DNA from 3 places in the Desulfosporosinus sp. BICA1-9 genome. Region 3 is predicted to be linked to each of the others. Evidence: riboswitches for the same ligand, from Rfam matches in the RefSeq annotation. Region 3 holds a riboswitch; each other region holds the start of a gene.
The links. A riboswitch is a leader RNA that binds a small molecule or an ion and turns the genes downstream of it on or off. The one in region 3 is predicted to bind cobalamin.
Positions count from the first base shown of each region.

Region 1 (3,277 bases), on a different contig from region 3:
GAATTGATATCCAGCGGGTAGAAAGAGGATTTCTTAACGCCCAACTTCATACGGTCAAAGTTTGCGACGACCGCATCCGCATTGAAGCCTTCGCCGTCGTGGAACTGGACACCCTTGCGCAGCTGAAACGTCCATTCCTTACCGTCCTCGGATATTTCCCAGCTTTCGGCAAGACCGGGCACAGGGGATGCCTTGTCGTCCTGTTTGACAAGCGGTTCCCAGACATAGAGAATGCTGCTGCAATAATAACCATCTTTTTCACCGGGGGCAAGGTTACGGTAACCTCCAAGGACAATTTCAGTGTTCCTGTTCACAACTGCAGGAGACTTGGAGGAATCGGCCGCGCTGCCCGTCGGGTTGGATTTGCTGCAACCTGCAATAGACAACACTATTAGGACGGACAAGCAAAGTACCAACACCTGTTTCAGTTTGGTTTTGAAAAAAAAGTTCATGGATATCCTCCTCTTAATATTTTTTAAGTCTTCACTACGTGTACTGAAAACTTTGAAAGCAGTTATTTGTACCAGTAAAGCAACTCCGAGCGAAATTTGTGACGACAACGGTATTTTCCATTTTCAAAGTGGTAATAGCGTTGCAAGATCTCCAGTACCGCCTTTTCATCATAGCGCGCAGCAATGTAAGAAACCGCACGGTTCAGCATCTCATCAAATGTGTCATAAGCATATTCGCGCTCATTGGAAATACTTATGCATTCAGCACAAATTCCAAGTCCGTGAAGTACCTTTTCTAAGTCTCGGCAATCCATCCGTGTGTAGCGCACGGGAAGCCGCAGTTCCTGTTCAAAATCGGAGAGATACGGCTGTTCCGGACTTTCGTTCACGCCGATGATGCAAAGCCTGTCAGCAGTTTCATTAATCTTGCCAAGGCAATGCTCAATTTCGACCATCCGATAAAAACAGTTATAAGCAAAAACCACGTCACATTGCGTAGGGGTACAATCCTCCCATTTGCCATAAAGGGGGGTGATGTTTTGCACATTATTCTCCGACGCTATCCTTTGTACGTATTCCAGTACATCTTTGGAAATATCAATACACGTATACTGCTGGCAAATTGCCGCAAGACGCAGCGAATAATTGCCCCAACCCGGTCCGATTTCCAGGATAGATTTAGCATCCACATTTTGAATCAGCCCGCATACCTCATCAGCAATCTTAACTGAGTACTCATCCGGCTGATAGACGGATTTTTGAGCCAAATATCGTTTCCAGAAATCCTTTTCCGCCTCATCACTGATAGCTCGCTCGCTGTATCCTCCATTTGGCAGGCGCATCGCCTGTCTCCACTGTTCACCATAGTCATTATGCAACCCACTTTTCATATTATTCCTCCATTTTGCAATCATCAGGGAGTCTCAACCGATTGGTCAAGAGGCAAAAAATACTGATCAACATTTGTTCAGCACTAATAATACCTCCTCTATCGCTCGTAGAGTTATTGGCGTGTAGCATTTAGGCAAGTCTCCTAATTAAAAAAATAAAAAAACAACCCCACATCACTAATCATAACGACAGCAATGTATCGGTTGTCTCGGACGGCGCGTTCTCTTCCGCTTTCAAGTCGCATTCGCATTTTGGAAAGCGGATCCCGCTTGAACAAGACTTTGACCCTGCAGGTCATTTTCCCTCGGGAAACCTTTTCTGAACACTTACAATATATAAAAGCCCTTCAAAATAGAAGGGCTGAATTAACAAGTCCCTCCACCCATCCATCGTGAGTAAAGCCTATGAGCAATCAGGTCTCCTGGCTCAGGTTCCTCGTTTAGTGCCTCCTTCCCAAGTCTCCTCAGTGGCTGTGGCACAAACTCCCCGTTACAGTGGCGGGACCGCGCCGGATTTACACCGGCTTCCCTGTTATGATTTCTCGGCTATGAAAAATCGCTTGCTCAGCTATTAAATTGGCAGATTAAATGTACCACAAAGGCAATACCCAGTCAAGTCCCGACCAACGGGTGGTGTTGGGGTCGAGAACGTTTCTAGTTCCCTAAGGCCAGCAATCCTGTCACAACCGCCTCAACTGAATTTTGCAATGACTTTACTGATTAACAAGACGAGCATCCTCCCTTATTAAAGAGCTTGGCATTTCTAAGATGGTACCGGTCAGGTATTTTGTATACCAATGCCGCGGCTCTAGGAAAATCTGCTGCTTACTCCCTGTTTCTACCAATTTACCCTGATGCATCACTGCAACTCGGTCACTTACTGCTTGGACTACCTCTAAATCATGGGAGATAAAAAGCAGGCCTATGGTATGCTTCTGCTGGAGTTTTTTTATCAAACTCAAGATCTGGGCTTGCACGGAAACATCCAGCATAGAAGTGGGTTCATCCGCGACAATAAATTTCGGTTTAAGGGCCAGCGCTCTGGCTATGGCCACACGCTGAGCCTGTCCTCCGCTGAGTTCGTGCGGGTAACGCTCCAGGTGTTCCTCGGCAAGACCCACCTCGTCCAGTAATCCTCTTACCCTTTCCCTTTCCTCCGCCTTGCTTTTTACCAGTCTATAGAGCTGCAGCGGTTCTGCCAAAGATTCCGCTATTTTCAGGCGGGGATGTAAAGACTGCTGAGGCTGCTGGAATACAATCTGCATCTCTCTCCTGAATTTCAAGAGCGCTGCTTGTGACCTGCCCGTTAATTCCTGGCCTTCAAAGCGCACACTTCCGGAGGTCGGCTGGATAAGCATCAGCAGAAGCCTAGCTACCGTGGATTTTCCACACCCGCTTTCTCCCACCAGCCCCAGCGTTTCTCCCTGGCGCAGACAGAAGTTGACCTTATCGACTGCCTTGACTCCGCTTTTATTAAAGATTCCGACGCTATACTCTTTGACAAGATTTTTAACTTCGATCAGCATAAAAACACCTCACATAATGGTTTGCTCCGGTTTCTGCTATTTCCGGATGAAGCGCAGCACAGTTGGGACAGGCCACTCGGCATCTGGGTTGAAACCTGCAGCCTGGGGGCAGCAAGGAAAGGCTGGGACTGAAACCAGGAATAGGCTTAAAGCCTCTCCCCGGCAAAGAATCGAGGAGGGATTGAGTGTAAGGGTGTCTGGGCTTTCCCAATATACCGCAAGCTGAACCCATTTCCACGATTTCTCCGGCATACATAACGGCTATCCGATCTGCCAGTACAGCGGCAACCGAAAAATCATGGGTGATCAACAGCATTGAGGAGCTATTCTCAGCGGCTTGTTCTCCCAGCATAGTCACAACTTCCTTCCTTAGCACCGCATCAAGGCCTTTGGTAGGCTCGTCCACCAG
Region 1 is NZ_JUEE01000213.1:42,935-46,211, forward strand. Features, by position in the region: gene JL57_RS26545 (ABC transporter substrate-binding protein) at 1-452, opposite strand, end outside; gene JL57_RS26550 (class I SAM-dependent methyltransferase) at 515-1,342, opposite strand; cobalamin riboswitch at 1,737-1,917, opposite strand; gene JL57_RS26555 (dipeptide/oligopeptide/nickel ABC transporter ATP-binding protein) at 2,056-2,868, opposite strand; gene JL57_RS26560 (ABC transporter ATP-binding protein) at 2,852-3,277, opposite strand, start outside.
Region 1: it holds a riboswitch for cobalamin, as region 3 does, so the genes downstream of both, JL57_RS26550 (class I SAM-dependent methyltransferase) here and thiC (phosphomethylpyrimidine synthase ThiC) in region 3, are expected to answer to the same signal.

Region 2 (3,277 bases), on a different contig from region 3:
TGGATTACGGGAGAAATGAAGGTCATCGCCAGCTTAGGTCCGTGCTTTCAACTCTTTCAATATAAAGAAAACGATAAATTCACTTGGGGAATGACAGAAGAAGAAATGGGAGGACTAAAAGGGGAAATGCGGATTGGTCTGAACTATACTTTTGAGGCCGTCATGAGCGGGGAATGGGATTTGATCATCATGGACGAGATTATGGCCGCTGTGAATTACGGGTTCCTGCCTCTGGAGGAAGTAATCGAGCTTGTTAAGATCAAGCCACTAAAATTGGAACTCGTTCTGACAGGGAGGGATGCCCCATTAAAGCTGATCGAGTTAGCGGATTATGTCTCGGAAATAACTGCCCGTAAACATCCCATGGAAAAGGGCATATTGGCGCGAGTGGGAATAGAGTATTAACCATGTATTGCTTTTGTAATATGTTTAATTTAACAATTTAATAGAAGAGCAAGCGATTTTTCTTAGCCCAGAAATCGTGAATGCGTTGTAGAAGGAGTGGAATCAGGAAACATGGATAAGGTTCTAGCCGACTTAGGCGATTATCATTCTACAGCTGAGATTCACCAGCACGCCAATTTAGAGCTGATTTTCACGACAGAAACCTTACTTAATTATGCTCAGTGGTATGAAAATAAAGGAAAAACGAGTGATGGAGAAGGCTTCACCCACGGCGAAATGGTCAGCAGCCTTTACCACACTCGTTGCGAGATCCAGCTGAAAGCCCGGAAAGGGATTCAACAGGTCCATATCCAGTTTGACATAACTGTGCATAGATTTGCAAGGCTTTTTGATGAATTTTACCCGGATGAAATCCGTATATTTTGGGGTAAAGGTTATCCAATTTTCCAAGGCCTAGCATTAAGTGCATAGGTCCTGTTACAATATAGTTACGCCTAGAGATGGAAAAATATTGCGTCAAACTTGGGTATAAAATAATATCTTCATGGTTGACATATTAGGTTAATATACGATAACATGATAGCAATTGAATATTGGAAAATAAAGGTGCAAGTACTAAGAGTACAGCTTAAAAGGGAAGCAGGTAAAAGTCCTGCACGGTCCCGCCACTGTAATGGGGAGATGTTTCATACTATAGGCCACTGGTAGATACCGGGAAGGCGTGAAGCATTAATGAACCAAAGTCAGAAGACCTGCCTTTGTTTAATGAACTATAACTCTACGAGCGATAGGGGGGTTCTATAAGTAAGTGTTGTATTCAGGGATATACACAGCCTCTTGGCGCTCAGCGTCGAGGGGCTTTTTAAATTGACTCTACCCTCGGGAAGTACAAGAGGCGCATGAAAGCGGCGACTGCCACATCCATGACCTGGGCTTTTTTGGACCCTATTGTGCAGGCTGGGATTTGAGACAGCTCCTTTTGGACGGATTCGGAGGAGTACCTGGCAAGGTGGAAAGCGGTCCAGCCAAACATTTACGATCGTTTCTTGGGCAAATCGTAAATTCTACCTTTACAACCCAAGGGGAAACTGCCGGAGCACAGGCTTGGTCAAGCTTTGACACTTTTTGTGCGCCGTTTATTAGGAAGGACCAATTGACATTTACTCAAGTCAAACAGTGTTTGCAAGAATTTGTTTTCAACATCAATGTTCCAACCCGGGTTGGATTTCAGTGTCCCTTTTCTAACCTTACATTTGACATCAAGGTGCCTTCCACGTTGAGAGATGAGCAGGTCATTATTGGCGGAACCTATACTGAGGCTAAACATGGAGATTTTCAGGAAGAGCTGGATATGTTCAACTTGGCTTTCTGCGAAGTGATGCTGGAAGGAGATTCTAAGGGAAGAGTGTTTACCTTCCCAATTCCAACCCTAAATATTACTAAAGACTTTGATTGGGAGAGTCCTGTAGCGGATGCCTTTATGAGAATTACTTGTAAGTATGGAATTCCTTATTTCGCGAATTATGTAAACTCTGATCTGTCTCCCGAAGATGCAGTATCTATGTGTTGTAGGTTAAGGCTGGATACCGGCGAACTTAGAAAAAGAGGTGGGGGGTTGTTTGGAAGCAATCCTCTCACAGGATCGATTGGTGTATTCACCATTAACCTACCCAGATTAGCCTATCTGTCCCAGACAAAACAGGAATTTATGGAACGTCTGAAACAAATGGCTGAAATCGGGCGCACGGCCTTGGAAATTAAGCGTAAAATTATTGAGCAGCAGTCCGAAAAGGGACTGTATCCCTATTCATGTTATTATTTGAGACATTCTAAGGAGCGGACTGGGCACTATTGGCACAATCATTTCAGTACGATTGGTATTGTCGGCATGAATGAGGCCTTACTCAATTTCATGGGAAAAGGGATTGAAACGGAAGAAGGTCGCGAGTTTTCGGTGCGTGTCATGAACTATTTGAGGGAGCTGCTGGTTAAATTTCAACAGGAGACAGGAAACGTCTACAATTTAGAGGCGACACCTGCAGAAGGAACCTCCTACCGTCTGGCCATGTTGGATACTAAAAGGTATGACTCAATTATTACTGCTGGCGATGAGGTTCCTTATTATTCAAACTCAACCCAACTTCCGGTAGGTTATACGGATGATATTTTTGAGGTTTTAGAGCTACAGGACGAATTGCAGTCTCTTTACACAGGAGGGACGGTCCAGCACCTCTATCTCGGCGAAGCGGTTGAAGATATTGAGGTTTGCAAGCGGCTCATTCAAAAAATATTTAGCAAACACAAAATCCCCTATATCTCGATTACTCCAACCTTCAGTATCTGCGACTCTCACGGATACATCAGCGGGGAACATTTCAGTTGCCCTGAGTGTGGTGCTGAAACCGAAGTGTGGTCCAGAGTGACAGGATACCTTAGACCGGTCAAGAACTATAATCTTGGCAAGAAAGAAGAGTACACTCAGAGAAAAAAATTCATGATGCCAGAGGTGGTAGCGTGAATATTGCAGGATTTGTGAAGACGTCATTTGTGGATTATCCAGGGAAGATAGCGTCTGTGGTTTTTACCCAGGGCTGCAATTTAAGATGTGGTTATTGTCACAACGTCAGCCTACTAGACACTAACGACACTTCAAACGCTATTCTGCCTGAAGAAATTTTCGAATGGCTTTCTAAAAGAAAAGGAATGATCGATGCAGTGGTTGTAAGCGGAGGAGAACCGACGTTGCAAAAGAATCTTCACGTTTTTATCGAAGAATTGAAAGCAATGAGTTTGCTCGTAAAGCTTGACACAAACGGAACAAATCCAGATAGTTTGAGAGCGTTGATTGATGATAAGCTGCTGGATTTTATCG
Region 2 is NZ_JUEE01000135.1:20,468-23,744, reverse strand. Features, by position in the region: gene JL57_RS16140 (cob(I)yrinic acid a,c-diamide adenosyltransferase) at 1-405, shown strand, start outside; gene JL57_RS16135 (hypothetical protein) at 517-876, shown strand; cobalamin riboswitch at 993-1,180, shown strand; partial or broken gene JL57_RS16130 (ribonucleoside triphosphate reductase) at 1,277-2,923, shown strand; gene JL57_RS16125 (anaerobic ribonucleoside-triphosphate reductase activating protein) at 2,920-3,277, shown strand, end outside.
Region 2: it holds a riboswitch for cobalamin, as region 3 does, so the genes downstream of both, JL57_RS16130 (ribonucleoside triphosphate reductase) here and thiC (phosphomethylpyrimidine synthase ThiC) in region 3, are expected to answer to the same signal.

Region 3 (3,277 bases):
AATCACAAATCTCGAACCACGCCTTAACGTCCCTATATTCGAACCTCGATCATCGAACCTCGAACATCGATTCAGCATTCCCACGGCAGTTCTTGAAAGAACTCGCCAGCCACAGCCATGGCACAACCCTTTTCACATTTTGTGCAGAAAGGTTTTTCACTCGAGTGGAAATCCGTAAGCCTTTCTTGATCTAAGGCTAACGTTTTCTGGGCCTCTAGATTCTGCTCCCGCCGCGCTCGACTCATTTGCAGGTCCCAAGTTTCAGCGCCTGGGTAACCTTTGGCTAGATCCGCTACATGAGCAGCAATACGGGAAGCCACTACTCCCCGATAGACATCCTGCGCATTGGGATACCCTATATGTTCGGCAGGTGTGACGTAGCAGAGAATGTCTGCTCCAGCAGCACCAGCCATGGCTCCACCTATAGCAGCGGTAATTTCGTCATATCCGGGAGCTACATCCGTCGATACCGGACCGAAGACAAAATACGGAGCACCTTGACATACTTGTTTTTCTAATTTAACGGTTGTCGCGATTTGATTAGGTGGAGTGTGACCGGGTCCCTTGATCATGATTTGAACCCCCGCTTGTCTGCTACGCTTTACCAGCTCGCCTAGAACGACGAGCTCCTCAGCTTGAGAACGACATAATGAATCAGCACCTGCACCCGGTCGCATAGCATCCGCTAAACTTAAAGTAACTTCATACTTTTGGGCAATTTCCAGGATGCGGTCGAACATAGTATACAAAAAGTTCTCCTTGTTATGATAAAGCATCCAGCCCATCAGTAAGGACCCGCCTCGGCTCACCAGATTTAGCACCCGCTGGTCTTCCTTAGCCGTTTTAAACAATCCGGAGTGAAGGGCACTATGCAAAGCCATAAAATCTACTCCATCGGCAGCTTGGCGTTCCATAACCTTGAAAAAGTCTTCAGGTTCAAGTGCTAAGGCTGAACCCTTAGTACATACAGCCTCAGCAAAGGCCTGATAAACAGGTAGTGTACCTAAAGGTAACGGTACTCTTTTTATAATTGTCCGCCTTGCCTCGTCCATATTGCCGGCTGTACTCAAATCCATGACCGCATTGGTTCCTGCCCTGATTGCCTCATCCACTTTAAATAGTTCATCAGCAAGACTATCCTCGTCTGCAGCTAGGCCAATACTAGCACTAACTTTAGTGCTTAGGCCTAGTCCAAACCCTTGAGGCTTTTGGGGCTTGTGGTGACCGTTATAGGGAATAACAATTCGTCCGGTAGCAACCCGTTCCATAAGGAGTTGGACATTCATGTGTTCGTTTCGGGCTACCAAGGTAAACAACGGGATTTCCTGACCCTTTTGGGCCATTTCCATTAACGTCAAAACAACAATCTCTCCTTTCTATATTTGAATCATTCCCTTGAAAAGAACAATCTGTAGTGAAAAAAATAAAAAAAGTCTCTAATCACAACGTGACTAGAGACTTTTCCATAATCTCATCCACACTACTCTTGGTTCTTCGACAAGGTAGGTTTGGCTTAACTACAAGGCAGGTCTCCTGGCTTACGGATCAACACTTCGAAGCACCTTCCGGGAACTAACCCGTGGTTATTTACTTCTTGCTCCCCGTTTACAGTGGCGGGACCGCGCCGGACTTACACCGACTTCCCTATTCTCCTCATGGTGAGGCACCTGTAGTTATTAAATTTTCTAAGCATAGTATAACTAATAAATGTATCATTGACAAGGCTTTTTAGTCGACAATTCTAGAAATCTCCATTACAAGCTTATCTTATTAATCATTACTCTGATGCTTCTTCTGTTTTATAGATAGAATCTTTGGAAATAATGCTGTACTCCCCGCTGCTTTGCACGATTCTAGAAACATGTCGAATTTGGTGCTTACAATCTGTACAGTAGCCAAAAGCAAAATATTTCTTCGTTTTAGTGACTTCCTTGTCTTTCTCAATAAGTTTGGAACATTGCGGACACGACATAGTCACTTTGTCGAGGAAAGCCTTCAACTCTTTAACTTTTATCTCATTTTCGATTTGGTTCTTTTCCCAGTTTATAATGGCCTTTTCAGAAAAATCAAAGACCTTTTTGAAAATCTCTGAGGTATAGAAGGCATCACTTAATGCATCGTGAAAGGGAACTGTTTTTTCAATCCCTAAGGCTTCCACAGCATTTTCTAGACTTGGTTGCATTGATAGAACCCCATGAGTCATATAGATTTGCTGAATATTAATAAATCTGTTGAAGGATAGTGCTTCAAAGCCGAAAAATTGACAATTATCTCTTAAACCTAAAATATCATCATGTCCCCAAGAGCACAAGATAGCGTCCCTTCCAAGCCATGAACTAAAGCTCCTGATTGCCTGAACGAAAGGGGTTCCTTGGCTAACCTGCCTTGTGCTGATCGTCGTTTTCTTCTTAACATAGGGGTTTATTCTCTTATAGATCACTGGCTTTACGATTAAATTAAACTCGCCAATGGTCTCCAATCGTTCGTTGAGTTTGACTGCTCCAATTTGAATGATTTCACTTTTCAAAGCGGGATTTGCACAATCACCTTCTTTGAATTTAAAAAACATATTGAATTCCAAATCAAAAACTATATAGTTCATTGTTACCTCCTCTATCACTATTTTTATTATAATCCTTCCAAAGAATAAACGCACACATATTAGTTTTTTAGTTTTATAACTTCCTTCTAAAAGTACAAACTTTTGAAGTTTGCTTGTAATACCAGGTTAATTAAAAATTAAATGAACGAAGTCTTTTTTTTGTTTTTCTGCGAATACTTAATCAAGAGGTGATATTATGTGGTTCAATAAAAGTACTGAAGATGTGCTAAAGGAATTAGCTGTAAACTCAACCACCGGGACTTTAATGGACTGGGCATTCGTTTTAGCACTATCCATTATTCCTTTAGTGATCAATGAACTTGTGAAAGCCATGCGCAGAAAATAACCTTGGACTTGGAAGCTTTTACAGCCTTTAATTCCACCGCAGTATTTGAAATTTTTCTTCTCCTGTATATTTACATCTTTTAGACATGAGAATGCTCCCCTTTCTGGTAGTAGGTTTTATTATTTAACCTGTCTACCTAGAGGGGAGCATATCAGTCTTCTTGGGGTATCTCTAATTAATATTATGTCTCATGAATTACCAAAAACTTAATTGTTGATAAGTACTGATCTTTTGGTATTGGTTGAGTAAGCGATCTAATTGCTGACTAACCTCTACAACCTCGTGATCAATGAGATTACGAGTTAGAGCAAATTTATTGAGTCTCTTAC
Region 3 is NZ_JUEE01000026.1:8,577-11,853, reverse strand. Features, by position in the region: gene thiC (phosphomethylpyrimidine synthase ThiC) at 72-1,349, opposite strand; cobalamin riboswitch at 1,506-1,686, opposite strand; gene JL57_RS02925 (3'-5' exonuclease) at 1,778-2,602, opposite strand; gene JL57_RS33355 (hypothetical protein) at 2,799-2,948, shown strand; gene JL57_RS02920 (aspartyl-phosphate phosphatase Spo0E family protein) at 3,144-3,277, opposite strand, start outside.